2 regions of the Sphingomonas sp. Sph1(2015) genome follow, and region 1 is predicted to be linked to the other one. Evidence: predicted binding sites of a transcription regulator. Region 1 holds the regulator's gene; the other holds the start of a gene.

Region 1 (7,474 bases):
GCGATGCGGCGCGCGGGGCTGGCGCATCTGCTGTCGGTCAGCGGCCTTCACATCACGGCGGTCGTCGGGATCGTGATGGTGCTGACGATCAGATTGCTGGCGCTCTGGCCATGGCTGGCGTTGCGGGTCCGACTGCCGCTGATCGGCGCGGCGGCGGGGGCGGTTGCCGCCGTCGGATATACGTGGCTGACCGGATCGGAGGTTCCGACGATACGGTCCTGTGTCGCGGCGATGCTGGTCCTTGCCGCCCTGGCCATGGGGCGGGAGGCGATGACGTTGCGCCTCGTTGCGGCGGGGGCGCTGATCGTGCTGATCTTCCGGCCCGAGGCGTTGGTGGGTGCCAGTTTCCAACTGTCCTTCGCGGCGATCACCGCCATTGTCGCGCTGCACGAGCATTCCGCGATCCGCCGCGGGCTGGGGCCGCATCCCGATTGGCGCTGGGCGGCCCTGCGACATCTGGGCGCGTTGCTGCTGACCGGATTGGTGGTCGAGGCGGCGCTGATGCCGATCGCCATCCATCATTTCCACAAGGCGGGGCTTTACGGCGCGCTGGCCAATATCGTCGCCATTCCCTGGACGACCTTCATCGCCATGCCGCTGGAGATGGTCGCCTTGTTGCTGGAGCCCATGGGGTTGGGTGGTCCTGTCTGGTGGTTGCTGGGACAGGCCCTGGGTCTGTTGCTGAAGCTGGCTCATGCCGTGTCCGCCATCCCGGGATCGGTGGTCGCCTTGCCCGTGGCGTCGGGATGGGCGTTCGGGCTGGCGGTCGTGGGGGGACTATGGATCGCTCTTTGGCGGACCCGGTGGCGATGGCTCGGGACGCCCGCATTGATGGCCGGGCTATCGGTCATGCTCGCCGCCCCTGCGCCCGACCTCATCGTGACCGGTGACGGGCGCCATGCCGGGATCGCGATGGGGCAGGGCATGGCGCTGCTGCGTGACCGGGCGGGGGATTATATGCGGACCACCCTGTCCGAACTGAGCGGCACCGATGCCCAGCCGATGGCGCTGGCCGATCAACCGGCGGCGCGTTGCGGGCGGGATATGTGCGTGACCGTTCTGGAGCAGGGCGGACGGCGCTGGCGGATCGCCGCGACGCGCAGTGGCTATCCGGTGCCATGGACAGAACTGGTCGCGCTTTGTGGCCAGATGGACATCATCATCGCCGACCGTCGCCTGCCCGATGCGTGCCGGCCGCGCTGGTTGAAACTGGACAGCACTGTCTTCAAGCGGACTGGCGGGATATCCATCCGGCTCGATCCCCCCATGGTGGGGGTGGTGCGCCAACCCGGCGATCGACATCCATGGTCGATCGCCGGACAAGGCGGAGGGCTATAGGCCTCTTCGTCAACCAGGTGCGATGTACTGGACAGCGTTCAAACCGTCTTCGCGGGCGGAGGCGTTCGCTGTCCGGAACCGGATAAGGGCGCCCGACGCCGACCGGCCCCATTTGCCATGGCCGAGCGGTCCGGCAGGGTTTTCCGCTGCCCTTATTCGTAGCGGCGCAAGATGCCCGATAACTTACCCTGCACCCGGACCTGCGCGGGCGCGTAACGCTGCGGATCATAGGCCCGGTTGGCGGGGTCGAGGCGGACCATCGAGCCCTCCCGCCGGAAATATTTCAGCGTCGCTTCGCTATCATCGATCAGCGCGACCACGATCTGTCCGTCGCGCGCGACATCGGTGCGGCGGATCAGCGCATAGTCGCCGTCCAGGATACCCGCCTCGACCATCGAATCGCCGGATACTTCCAGCGCATAATGCTCGCCCGAGCCCAGCAGCGCGGCGGGCACGGCCAGCATTGCGCTGTCTTCGAACGCTTCGATCGGCAAACCGGCGGCGATCCGGCCGTGCAGCGGGATTTCGACCACGTCATTGGCGGGTTCGATCGCCGGACGCGCGGCAGGCGTGCGAATGTTGCCAGACGCGGGTTCCGCCGCGGCAGGCTTCTCGGGCCGGTCGGGCATCCGCAGCACCTCCAGCGCACGGGCGCGATTGGGCAGGCGGCGAATGAAGTGGCGTTCCTCCAGCGCGGAGATCAGGCGGTGGACACCCGATTTGGACTTGAGGTCCAGCGCCTCCTTCATCTCCTCAAAGGACGGCGAGACGCCGGTTTCCTTCAAACGGTCGTTGATGAAGCAGACAAGCTCATGCTGCTTTGCGGTGAGCATCGCGATCCTCCGTCCAGAACAGACGCGGAACTTATATGGAACGTTTTGGCTTGCGTCAAGCGAGCATCAGGATTTCCGCCGAGTCGCCCATGGCGGCGGCGGGGGCATGGGGCGGGCGGATGATCAGGCAGGTCGACCGCGCCAGGGTCAGCAGCATCGAGCTGTCCTGAATGGCCGCCGCATGGACCCGCCCGTCGAGCATCGCGGCGCGCAGATAGTCGATGCGCGGACCATTGGCGGGCAAATCCTCGCCCAGCACGGCGGGAATGGGCTTGGGCAGGGGATCGGCGGCGCCCGCCAGATGCGAAATCAGCGGCCGGACGAACAGCGTCGCGGTGACGAAGGCCGAGACGGGATTGCCCGGCAGGCTGAGCACCACCGTATCGCCCAGTCGCCCGGCCATCATCGGCTTGCCGGGGCGAAGCGCGATGCGCCAGAAATCGACGCTGCCCCCGGCCGCCTTCAGTGCGGGCTGTACCAGGTCATGATCGCCGACCGAGGCGCCGCCGGTCGTGACCAGCAGATCGGCCTCGACCGAGGCAAAGGCGTCGCGCAGGCGTTCGAGATTGTCGGGCAGGATGCCCAGGTCGATGATCTCGACCGGCAGGTCGGCAAGCATCGCCGCCAGCATCACGCCGTTGGATTCGGGCAGGGCGGTGGGATCAGTGCTGCCGGGCGGGACCAGTTCGTCGCCGGTCGCGGCAATCGCGACCCGGACGGCCGGTCGGACTGGCAGGGTGGCGTGACCGCCGGTCGCGGCCACCGCGATCCGCGCAGGGGTCAATCGCTGCCCGGCGGCGACCAGCGTGGCACCTTCGGAAAAGTCCAATCCGCGCCGCCGGACATTGCGACCCTGATGGGCGGGGCCTTCACCTGCCAGCGTCAGGGTTGCGCCGTCACGTGTCGCTTCCTCCTGGACGAGAACGGTGTCGGCACCGTCCGGCAGGGCCGCCCCGGTAAAGATGCGCGTCGCCTGTCCGCAGTCTACCGAACCGGCAAAGGGCCGCCCCGCCGCGCTTTCGCCGATGACCGTCCACGGCCCCGGCATATCCTCGAAACGGATCGCATAGCCGTCCATCGCCGACAGGTCGTGCGCTGGCTGGGTCCGCCGTGCGGTCACGTCTCGGGCGGCCCAGCGCCCGGCGGCTTCGCGCAAGGGCAGTTCGACGACGGGGCGCGTGCTGCCCAGGGCGAGCAGCCGGGCCTGGGCTTCTAGGACGGGGAGAAGAATGACGGTCGCTCCTTTTGGCCCTAGGACGCTTTCGGGCAGCGTCCGTTCCGCGTATCGGAAGCGTCAGGCGTGCCAGTCGCCCGACTTGCCGCCCGTCTTGGCGATCAGGCGAATATCACCGATCACCATGCGCTTATCGAGTGCCTTTGCCATGTCATAGACGGTCAGCAGCGTCACCGATACGGCGGTCAGCGCCTCCATCTCGACGCCGGTCTGGCCCGCCGTGGCGGCGGTGGCGGTGGCGGTCACGCCTGCTTCGTCCAGCGCCAGGTCGATCTCCACCTTGCTCAGCGGCAGGGGGTGGCAAAGCGGGATGAGGTCGCTGGTCTTCTTGGCGGCCATGATGCCCGCCACCCGCGCGACCGCCAGCACATCGCCCTTCTGGACACTGCCCGCGCGGATCGCGGCGGCGGCGTCGCGGCTCATGGTGATGCGACCTTGCGCCACCGCCTGGCGCGCCGTGACCATCTTGGCCCCGACATCGACCATGCGGGCCGAACCCTCTTCGTCGAGATGGGTGAGGCCGCTCATCCGATCAGCGCGCGGGTCGCCGCCTCGACATCCTGCTGGCGCATCAGCGCTTCGCCGACGAGGAAGCAGCGGATGCCGTGCGCGGCCATCGCGTCCAGATCCTCACGGCTGGTCAGGCCGCTCTCGGCCACGAAGGTGCTGCCGGCGGGGGCATGGGCGACCAGCTCATAGGTGCGCTGAAAATCGACGGTGAAATCCCTGAGATCGCGGTTGTTCACCCCGATCAGCCGGGATTTCAGCCGGGCTGCCCGCTCCATCTCGGCGGCGTCGTGGACCTCGACCAGCGCGTCCATGCCGCACTCGATCGCCGCGGCCTCGATCTCCTGCATCTGGGTGTCGTCCAGGGCCGCTACGATGATGAGGATCGCGTCTGCTCCCAGCGCGCGCGATTCATGTACCTGCCAGGGATCGACCATGAAATCCTTGCGCAGAACCGGGATCGACACGGCTGCGCGGGCCTGTTCCAGGAACACATCGGCCCCCTGGAACCATCGCTCGTCGGTCAGCACCGACAGGCAGGCCGCGCCCCCCGCTTCATAGGCGCGGGCATGGGCGGGGGGATCGAAATCGGCGCGGATCAGCCCCTTGGAGGGGCTGGCCTTCTTCACCTCGGCGATCAGCGCATGGCCGGTCTTGGCGTCCAGCGCGGCACGGAACCCGCGCGGCGCAGAGACGGTCGCGATCTTGGCGTCGAGGTCGGCATGGGACATGGTCGCCTTGCGCGCGGCGACATCGGCGCGCTTGGTTTCCAGGATGCGGTCGAGCATCGTCATCGGTAAGCAATCCATCGATCGAGAAGCGCCGCGGCCTCGCCGGTATCGATGGCGCGGGCGGCGGCGACCGCGCCTTGGCGAAGGTCGGTGCTATGCCCGGCGACCAGCAGCGCGGCGGCGGCGTTGAGGAGAACCGCGTCGCGATACGCGCCCGGCTCGCCGGCGAGAAGGCGGCGAAGCGCCTCGGCATTGTGCCGCGCGTCGCCGCCACGAATGGCGGTGATGGGATGGCGGGGCAGGCCCGCATCCTCAGGCGTGATGGTGGCGGGCGCGGCAATGTCGCCGACCGAAACCGCGATGCTGGGGCCTGCGCCGGACAGCTCGTCCAGCCCTTCCTCGCCCGAGACGACCAGCGCAGTCTCGGCCCCCAGCTGCTCCAGCGCCTCGGCATAGACGGTCGCATAGTCGGGCCGCGCGATGCCGATCAGCTGGCGCCCGACATGCGCCGGATTGGCGAGCGGACCCATCAGGTTGAAGATCGTCCGCCGCCCGATCGCACGCCGGATCGGGGTGATCCGCGCCATGGCCGGATGATGGTTGGCGGCGAACAGGAAGGCGATGCCGATATCGTTGAGACTGGCCTGCGCCACCGCCCCAGCGCGTTCCATGTCGAGGCCGAGCACTTCCAGCGTATCGGCCGCACCCGCCTTGGACGAAGCGGCGCGGTTGCCATGCTTGGCGACCGGCACGCCCAGCGCCGCCACGACCAGCGACACGGCGGTGGAGACGTTGAGGGTATGATGGCCATCGCCCCCGGTCCCGCAGACATCGACGGTCCCCTTGGGTGCTTCGATCGGGATCAACCGCTGACGCATCGCCCGGGCGGCCTCGGCGATTTCGATCGAGGTTTCACCGCGCTCGGTCAGGCTGATCAGGAAGGCGGCGATCGCCGCATCCTCGGCGCGACCGTCCAATATGTCGGCAAATGCCGCGGCCGCCGTCTCGCGCGACAGCGGGCTGGCGGCATCTGGCAGAAGCGCGACAGTCGTCACGCGGCGTTCTCGACCGGCGGGCGCAGCCGCTCGGGCAGTTCATGCGCCACGCCCGCTTCGCGCAGGAAATTGGCGAGCATGGCATGGCCATATTCGGTGGCGATGCTCTCGGGGTGGAACTGGACGCCGTGGATGGGCAGCGTCGCATGGCGGAAGCCCATCACCGTCCCGTCCTCGGCGCGCGCATTGACGACCAGGCTGTCGGGCACATCGTTGACGATCAGCGAATGATAGCGCGTCGCGGTGAACGGCGAGGGCAGGCCCCGGAACAACCCGGTGCCGTCATGCAGCACCGGCGAGGTCTTGCCGTGCATCAGGCCGCCACGCTCGACCAGGCCGCCGAAATGCTGGCCGATCGCCTGATGGCCCAGGCACACGCCCAGCAACGGGCGGCCCGCGTCGGCGGCGGCGGCGACCAGGTCCAGGCTGACGCCCGCCTCGGTCGGCGTGCAGGGGCCGGGGGAGATGAGAAAGGCTTGCGCCCCCGACGAGAGCGCTTGGCCCGCCGAGATCGCGTCGTTGCGGACCACCTCTACCTCGCTGCCCAATTCCTGAAGATAATGGACGAGGTTCCAGGTGAAGCTGTCGTAATTGTCGACGACCAGGATCATGGCACCGCCATAGCCGATCGCGCGGGCGGTGCAACGCCCCGTTCACATCGCCCATGCCAGGCGGTGCGATCGCCGCGACGGTGGCGCAATGTCCGATCATGCGACATAACGCCGCAATTCCGCCGGAAATCGGCCTTTACCGGGCTTCGTTCAGCATGGAGCCATGAAGGGCGTCCGACGTTATCAGGCGATAAGGAGTTTTCGTCACCATGGTTCGAGCCGCCCTGATTGCCGCCCTGTTGCTGACCCCGGCGACGGCTTTTGCCCAGCAAGCGGCGACCTCGGACCAGGCGCAGGCCAGCACCGGGCAGCCGCCCAAGCGGGTGCGCAACGTCACGCTGACCGGCGACCAGAAATGCCCCGAGAGCACGGCGGAGGAGGTCGTGGTCTGCGGCCGGGACGACGAACCCTATCGGATTCCCAAGGCCCTGCGTGACGACAAGCCGATCCCGGCGCAGAACCAGAGCTGGGTCAACCGCGCCGCGACCATGGATCAGGTCGGTCGCGTCGCGGGCGGTATCCCGGACACCTGCTCGCCGGTGGGCACGGGCGGCCAGAGCGGATGCAGCATCCTGTGGAACCAGCAATATCAGGCCGACCGCCGTGCGCGCCGCGCCGAGGCGACGCCGCCTGCGGGCGACGGGGAATAAGGGCGAATTGCCTGCCCGCAATCCTTGATCGCAAAACGTGCGTCTGAAATCATCCCTGGCCCTCACCTCCGTTCAGCCTGAGCGAAGTCGAAGGCCACGCCCAGAGTCGAAAACGATCAACTCTGCTCACCCCTCCCCTTCAGGGGAGGGGCCGGGGGTGGGGCGCTTCCGCAAGCGAAACGCCCATGGCGATACCCCAACCCCTCCCCTGAAGGGGAGGGGCTAAAACCGTGTAATGCTGATCGCTTTCAGCTTTAGCCTGAGCGTGGCCTTCGACTTCGCTCAGGCTGAATGGAGGAAACGGTTGTTGTAAGGGCGGTGGCGGCCGATGAGCCTCGTTCTACTGCCCGAAACCGCCTTCACCGGCCCGCGCGACCGCGTCGCGCGCGGCGGCGAGCATGGCGCCCGCCTTGGCCTCGCATTCGCGCTGCTCATAGGCCGGGTCGCTGTCGGCGACGATGCCAGCGCCCGCCTGGACATGGATGGTGCCATCCTTCACCACCGCCGTGCGCAGC
Region 2 (7,474 bases), on a different contig from region 1:
CGCAGGTGGTCCTTGGCTGCATGAGACGGGGCTTGGACCTTTGCTGCGAGCCGCAGGTAAGACCGCCGACCATTAATTCTTCTTGCGTATAATTATGCGTGTACGTAACTCCCGGTAGGAGAATGTCCCATCGACCGGGAGAAATCAGATGAAGGTGCTGGTACCGATCAAGCGTGTGCTCGACTACAACGTCAAGCCGCGCATTAAGGCTGACGGAACGGGGGTTGACCTCGCGAACGTCAAGATGAGCATGAACCCCTTCGACGAGATCGCGGTCGAGGAGGCGATCCGGCTGAAGGAGAAGGGGAAGGCGACCGAGGTGGTCGTCGTTTCGGTCGGCGAGGTGAAGGCGCAGGAGACGCTACGCACGGCCCTCGCTATGGGCGCGGACCGGGCGATCCTCGTTGCGAGCGACCTGAAGGTCGAACCACTGGGCGTAGCGAAGGTTCTGAAGGCGATCGTGGACGAGGAGCAGCCGCAGTTGGTGATCCTCGGCAAGCAGGCGATCGATGACGACAACAACCAGACGGGGCAGATGCTGGCCGGACTCCTCGAATGGGGGCAGGCCACATCCGCATCGCATGTCGAGCTCGCGAGCGACAGCGTGACGGTGACCCGCGAGGTCGACGGAGGGCTCGAGACGGACCGATATCGCCTGCCCGCGATCGTGACGGCCGACCTGCGCCTAAATGAGCCACGCTACGCCTCCCTCCCCAACATCATGAAGGCCAAGTCCAAGCCGCTGGCGCAGAAAAGCGCCGACGATTTCGGTCTGGACCTCTCGCCCCGCCTGGAGACGCTCCGCGTGGCCGAACCGTCGGCTCGCGCAAGTGGAGTGAAGGTCGCGGACGTCGACGAACTCATCATGAAGCTGCATGCGATGGGAGTCGCGAAGTGAGAACGCTGGTCTGGGTCGAGCACGACGGCACCTCCGTCAAGGATGCCACTCTTTCGGCAGTCACCGCAGCATCGAAGCTTGGCGAGGTCCACCTGCTGCTGGTCGGTCAGGACGTCCAGAGCGCCGCTCAGGAGGCAACCGGGATCGCCGGCGTCGACAAGGTGCATGTGGCCGACGATGCGGCTTACGCGCATCAACTGGTGGAGAACGTGGCGCCGCTCGTCGTCCAGCTCATGGCTAATCACGATGCCTTCGTCGCGCCGGCCACTACCGCAGGCAAGGCGATCGCGCCACGCGTGGCGGCCCTGCTGGACGTCATGCAGATCAGCGACATCCTGTCCGTGGAAGCGGAAGACACGTTCACGCGCCCGATCTACGCGGGCAACGCCGTCGCAACCGTCCGGTCGTCCGACGTGAAGAAGGTCGTCACCGTTCGCACCACCGCGTTCGAGAAGGCGGCTCGCAAGGGCGGTAGCGGAACGGTCGAGGCTGTTCCCACGTCCGGCGACAAGGGACTGTCCTCGTTCATCGGTCAGGAGATCGCCGCGTCGAGCCGTCCCGAACTGACGAGCGCGCGCGTCATCGTGGCGGGGGGGCGCGCGCTTGGCTCCGGCGAGAAGTTCGCCGAACTGATCGAGCCTCTAGCCGACAGGCTGGGCGCGGGTGTCGGCGCCAGCCGAGCCGCCGTGGATGCGGGATACGTTCCGAACGACTACCAGGTCGGCCAGACCGGCAAGATCGTCGCTCCTGAGGTCTACGTGGCGGTGGGCATCTCCGGCGCCATACAGCACCTAGCGGGCATGAAGGATTCCAAGATCATCGTCGCCATCAACAAGGACGAGGATGCCCCCATCTTTCAGGTCGCGGACCTGGGCCTCGTCGGCGATCTCTTCGAGATTGTGCCAGAACTCACCCGCAAGCTCTGACCCGCCTCCCCACCGCCCTCCCGCGACGCCCGACGTCGCTCGAGGACGACCGTGGAGGGACCACTGGCGACTGGTTCCGCAACCAAGTGCGCCATGTGGGACCGGAGCTCGTCTGCGGGTGGCTCGGCGCTTGGCAGCCCTGCGAGTTCACCACGATCCGTTCATCCGGGTTCGAACGCCACGCCTGTCGCACGCCGCAGCACGGCCGCCACCGACCTGAAAGCCGGGGTGCCGCTCCCCCTGTGTGATCGTCGGGCGGGATAAGATGGTTCGCCTCGGTGAAGTAGGCCGCAACGGAGCCACGTGCGATCGCGTGCGCGACGGCTACAGGATGCATCTCGCGAAGGGGGTGGTGCCGCGGCGCGGAATCGCTATGCAGCATCGAAACAAGTATTCTGCGAGTGCATAATATGAGGAAAATCGATCCGGCCGGCGTGCGCCCCTACGGCGGAGCGGCGGGTGGCTGGGGCGCGCTTCGTGCCGTCGCGAAGGCGGTTCGTCACCAAATGGCGGACGCACGCGCTCTTCTGTCCGTCAACCAGCCGGACGGCTTCGACTGCCCGGGCTGCGCCTGGCCGGATCCGAAGGAGGGCTCCTCCTTCGAGTTCTGCGAGAATGGCGCAAAGGCAGTCACATGGGAGGCCACCGCCAAGCGCGTCGACGAGGACTTCTTCGCACGTCACAGCGCCAGCGAGCTCTGGAACTGGAGCGATCACGATTTGGAGGGAGCCGGCAGGCTCACCCGACCGCTGCGCTACAATGCGGCCACGGACCACTACGAGCCCATCTCCTACGAGGAGGCGTTCAGGTTCGCGGGCGAGGCGCTGCGTCGGCTCGACGATCCCGACCAAGCAGAATTCTACTGTTCGGGACGGGCATCGAACGAGGCGGCCTTCCTCTGGCAGCTCTACGTACGCTGCTTCGGAACCAATAACTTTCCCGACTGCTCAAACATGTGCCACGAGGCGACCAGCGTCGGGCTCCCTCAATCGATCGGAGTGGGCAAGGGAACGGTCACGCTCGAGGATTTCGAGCACGCTGACGCCATCCTCTGCATCGGGCACAATCCGGGCACGAACCATCCACGCATGCTGACGTCGCTACGCGCCGCGGCTCGCCGCGGCGCAGCCATCATGGTCGCCAACCCAATGCGCGAGCGGGGGCTGGAGCGCTTCCAGTCCCCGCAGCACATGTGCGACATGCTGAGACCCGGCGGCGTGCCGCTCGCGTCCTCCTACCATCAGGTCCGCGTCGGCGGCGATCTAGCGATGCTCAAGGGGCTGATGAAGGCGTTGGTCGCGATGGACGCTGCCGATGTCGAGAAGGGAGGACGGGGCGTCCTCGACCATCAGTTCATCGCGGACCACACGAACGGGATCGAGGCGCTCGTCGCAGACCTGGAACGCACGAGCTGGGCCGACCTCGAGCGCGGATCCGGTCTCTCCCGAACGGAGATGGAGGCCATGGCGGCCACCTACGCCGCCGCCGACCGCGCGATCGTCTGCTACGGGATGGGGGTAACACAGCATCGGCAAGGGACGCAGAACGTCCAGCAGATCGCGAATCTACTGCTGATGCGCGGGAACTTCGGAAAGCTGGGAGCCGGCATCTGTCCATTGCGCGGGCACAGCAACGTCCAGGGCGACCGGACCGTCGGCATCACCGAGCAGCCCACCGAAGCCTTTTTGGCGCGCCTCGATGCGACCTTCGGGATCGTTTCTCCACGTCGGCACGGCCACGGCGTGGTTGAGTCGTTCAAGGCGATGCTGGACGGGCGCTCTAAGGCAGTGGTGTCACTTGGCGGCAATCTGGCGGTCGCGATGCCCGATCCCGAAAAGTGCTTTGCCGCCTACAGGCGCATGGACCTCGCAGTAACGGTCGTGACGAAGCTCAATCGAACATGTCTTCTGCAGGCACGCGAGACGATCGTGATACCCTGCCTCGGAAGGACCGAGCAGGACGTGCAGGCATCCGGTGTCCAGTTCGTTACCGTCGAGGACTCAATGTCCATGGTGCACGCCTCGAGAGGCCGGCTGAAGCCCGTTGCGAAGGGGCTGCTCTCCGAACCCGCCATCGTGGCGGGACTGGCGAAGGCAACCCTCGGAAGAGGGGCGATCGACTGGGACGGGATGGTCGCCGACTACGACCGGATACGCGAGGCGATCGCCGCGGTGTTCCCCGACTTCGGCGATTTCAACGCTCGTGTGAGGGTGCCGCTGGGATTTAGGTTGCCGGTGGGACCATCGTCGAGGGTTTGGCCGACGGCCGATGGAAAGGCTTGTTTCCTCGTGGCGGAGGGCGTCGACAGCACCGGCGGCAAGGCCGAAGGCGCACTGTTGCTCACCACAATCCGAAGCCATGACCAGTACAACACCACCATCTACGGCAACAACGACCGATACCGCGGCATAACCGGACGCCGCGACGTGGTCTTCGTGAATGCCGAAGACCTGGCTGCCGTGGGCCTCGCCCACGGTGATGTGGTGGACGTGGTCGCGGCATCGGATCGGGTTCTGAGAAGTCAGGTGGCCGTGGCGCACGCGATCGCGCGTGGTTCCGTCGCGGCCTACTTCCCCGAGGCGAACCATCTCGTCCCGCTCGACGACCATGACGAGGCGAGCGGCACCCCGGCCTACAAGTCGGTGGCGGTCGTGCTGCGGCATGCGACGGACGTGACATCCGAAGCAGGGTGAGACAGTATGAGGTTAAACTGCCGGGCGGCGTTCCACCTCGTGAGGCGTAGGTCGCCATGGACATCTAGAGCGTTTTCCCGTTCATTCTGAGTCATATCCGCAGGAGCTGAAGTAGTTGGCGCATTCCTTCGGTTGGAACAGGTTGACCAACCGGCCGATGAGGGAAAAACTTGGATACTGTGCGCTCACCGGCCCTGCGCAGCATGCCTTGAGGCGGGCTAAGGCCTTCTCGATCGGGTTGAAAGTCGGGACTGTAGGGCGGGAGGGACATGAGCGCTGATGCTCGACAAGCTTGAGGACCACGACGTCACCGTGATCTATGAGGCAGTAGGCGGGATAGGGCCGATTGCCGATCTCGCTGCCCAGGCGATGCAGGCGAGGAACATCGATTTATAAGCGTCGCCAGTCGCGCAGCTGAACCACAGAGCCTACGTCAATCAGGTAGCCTGGTTGCTCAACGTCCACTGATATGGCTTCCGATCGAACGCCTGACACCGCGATTTGTCTGACTGCGGCATAGGGATGCGGAGATACTCGACCGATTGCGCCTGCCGCTGGATGGTCAACCTCACACGGTTGCAGCCATACGATGGAGGGTCGCTTTCCGCGACTACGGTGTCCGCATTCCACGATTTGATCGGATATTCATCGGTGTGCAGGAAAACCGACCGCGCGGCGCCCAGGTTCGATAAGTCGGCGATGCGGCAGGAGCCTTCGCCCCGACGGCACTCGATATGCAAAAAAGTCCGACCGTCCATATCCGGCCCAACTATCGTTCCTTCGGCAGAGATGAACCCGGTGTCGCTCGCGCGGTCGTCCCTATCGTCATAGAAGGTCTTGGGCGGGTACCTGAGAGGGCGATTTTCCGCCACTTTGACGAGCCAGAGTGATGCTGTAACCCCGATGACTGCAGCGGTCCCAAACCCCGCCGCAAAGCTCCGAACACTCAAACGACGCCCCCCCCCGTGCCTCCCGTATGATCGGGTGCAATGCACTCAACCGATCGCAATGGGGTTGACCAACGCGGCTCGGTAACGGAACATAAAGGGAACGAGTAGAGTCTAACCCTTATGCCCGCCGCCCTTGATTCATCAGTGCCGACCATAGCGCATCTTCGGACGATCGCCACACCCGCGACCGACTTCCGCATCATGCCTTTCGGCGTCGACGCGATCGATGGACGGCTTGGGGCAGGGGGCCTTCGCGCTGGCGCGCTACACGAGGCGACGGCGCAGAGCGGCACGATGGTCGACGACGCAGCAACGACCCTCTTCCTCGCCAGCATCGCTGCGCGTGAAGCAGCTGCAACAGGCGGGCCGGTGTTATGGGCAAGCTGCCGCGCCGACCTGTATGCACCGGCGCTGGAACAGATCGGGCTGCCGGCCGCAGCCGTCATCCATGCCCAACCGCGTGATGACGCGGCCCTCTTGGCGGTGATCGAGGATGCGGTGCGCGACGGTACACCGTCTGCGATCGTCGCGGAGGCAAGCAAAGTCTCCTTGGTTGCAACCCGCCGTCTGCAGTTGGTCGCGGCAGAAGCTGACATGCCCGTCCTGCTTCTACGTCGTCGACGTGGTCTGGGCGAGGATCCGCTTGCCGAACCATCTGCGGCCTGGACCCGCTGGAGGATCGGCACCGCGCCGTCCGAGCGGCTTGAGGTCGCGGGTGTAGGAAGGGCGAGATGGGCAGTGGAGTGCGCTCGCCAGCGTGGGGGTGAGGGGTTCTCCCTGATTGTGGAGGGCAGCGATGAGACGGGTCGTCTCGCTGTTCCTGCCGGACTTGGCCATCGAGCGGCTGAGACGGTTGGAACGGTCCGCTTCGCGGCAGCCTGAACGGCCTGTCCTCGAGCTGCCGGTAGATGACGACCCCGGCGCCTGTTCGGTGCCGCGGGGCGGCGGTTGGCGGCCAGGTGCGCGGTGGGCACGCGAAGGCCTGCCTTCCCGCGCCGACGTCGAGACGCAGATTGCGGCGCTGCCAACGCATGCGCAGCCGCCCATGCGCGAGCTCGGCCGTCGTTCAGAGGCAGCAAGTCATCTTTATAAGACCGTAATCACAGGGCATCCGGCGCGGAAAGCATCGCCGTTGGATATTAAAACCGATGGCCTTCCACCCTTGGCGCTCATCGGGAAGACCGGCCGGCGCGAGGAGGTGGTTGCTGCGTGCGAAGGCGCGCGGTCGCTCGGCATTCAGCCCGGTATGGCTGCGACCCACGCGCGCGCGCTCGTATCGGATCTCGACTTCCGTCCAGCCGAGCCGGAGGCTGATGCTGCACTCCTCGATCGCCTTGCGCTGTTCGCGGTTCGACGCTGGTCACCCATTGCTGCCGTCTCGCCTGCTGATGGGCTTTGGATCGACCTTGCGGGCTGCGCGCATCTGCATGGTGGCGAGGAGCGATTCTGCAGGCGGCTGATCGCCTTCTGCCGTCGTGCCGGTTTCACCGCGCGCGTGGCCGTCGCTGACACGGCAGGGGCGGCTCATGCCCTCGCTCGCTTCGGCCGCAGCGAGATCATCCGCGTCGAGCCGGGTGGGACCGCCAGTGCGATTTCGCCGCTGCCGATCGTCGCCTTGCGCTTGGCACCGAGCGCGCTCAGCGCTGCCAAACGCTTTGGCTTCGAGACGGTAGCGGATCTGCTGCCGGTCGCGCGTGGGCCACTGGCGCGTCGGCTCGGTCTGCCGGCGATCACGCGTCTGGACCAGGCGCTCGGCGCAGTGGCCGAGCCAATCACCCCGCGCGAGGATGCCGAGGTTCCGATCGTCGAGCGTCGCCTCCTTGAGCCAATCGGCACGGCCGAGGCGATCGAACAGGTCATGGGCGATCTGCTGAACGACCTTGCGCAGGTCCTGCAGGCGCGAGGTTTGGGCGCACGGGCACTCCGCCTCACGGGCTTGCGCGTCGATGGCACGGAACAGGTCGTGGGTGTCGGCACGTCGCGGCCGACGCGCGAGGTGTCGCACCT

What was found. Region 1 encodes LexA, which represses DNA repair genes until DNA is damaged. Its sites were predicted from a motif close to GTTCCNCNCTTGTTCT; they were not measured.
Region 2: a site for LexA is predicted at 5,554-5,569, ahead of BSZ14_RS03495 (ImuA family protein). Genes of this name have one in related genera too.

What each region holds. Positions count from the first base shown of each region.
Region 1 covers NZ_MQUI01000001.1:25,252-32,725, reverse strand. The annotation lists gene BSZ14_RS00160 (ComEC/Rec2 family competence protein) at 1-1,338, shown strand, start outside; gene lexA (transcriptional repressor LexA) at 1,491-2,171, opposite strand; gene BSZ14_RS00150 (molybdopterin molybdotransferase MoeA) at 2,227-3,402, opposite strand; gene moaC (cyclic pyranopterin monophosphate synthase MoaC) at 3,466-3,933, opposite strand; gene trpC (indole-3-glycerol phosphate synthase TrpC) at 3,930-4,706, opposite strand; gene trpD (anthranilate phosphoribosyltransferase) at 4,703-5,698, opposite strand; gene BSZ14_RS00130 (anthranilate synthase component II) at 5,695-6,309, opposite strand; gene BSZ14_RS00125 (hypothetical protein) at 6,519-6,959, shown strand; gene trpE (anthranilate synthase component I) at 7,300-7,474, opposite strand, start outside.
Region 2 covers NZ_MQUI01000005.1:58,765-66,238, forward strand. The annotation lists gene BSZ14_RS03475 (electron transfer flavoprotein subunit beta/FixA family protein) at 149-898, shown strand; gene BSZ14_RS03480 (electron transfer flavoprotein subunit alpha/FixB family protein) at 895-1,824, shown strand; gene BSZ14_RS03485 (FdhF/YdeP family oxidoreductase) at 2,235-4,517, shown strand; partial or broken gene BSZ14_RS19975 (IS630 family transposase) at 4,599-4,797, opposite strand; gene BSZ14_RS03495 (ImuA family protein) at 5,669-6,349, shown strand; gene BSZ14_RS03500 (Y-family DNA polymerase) at 6,264-7,474, shown strand, end outside.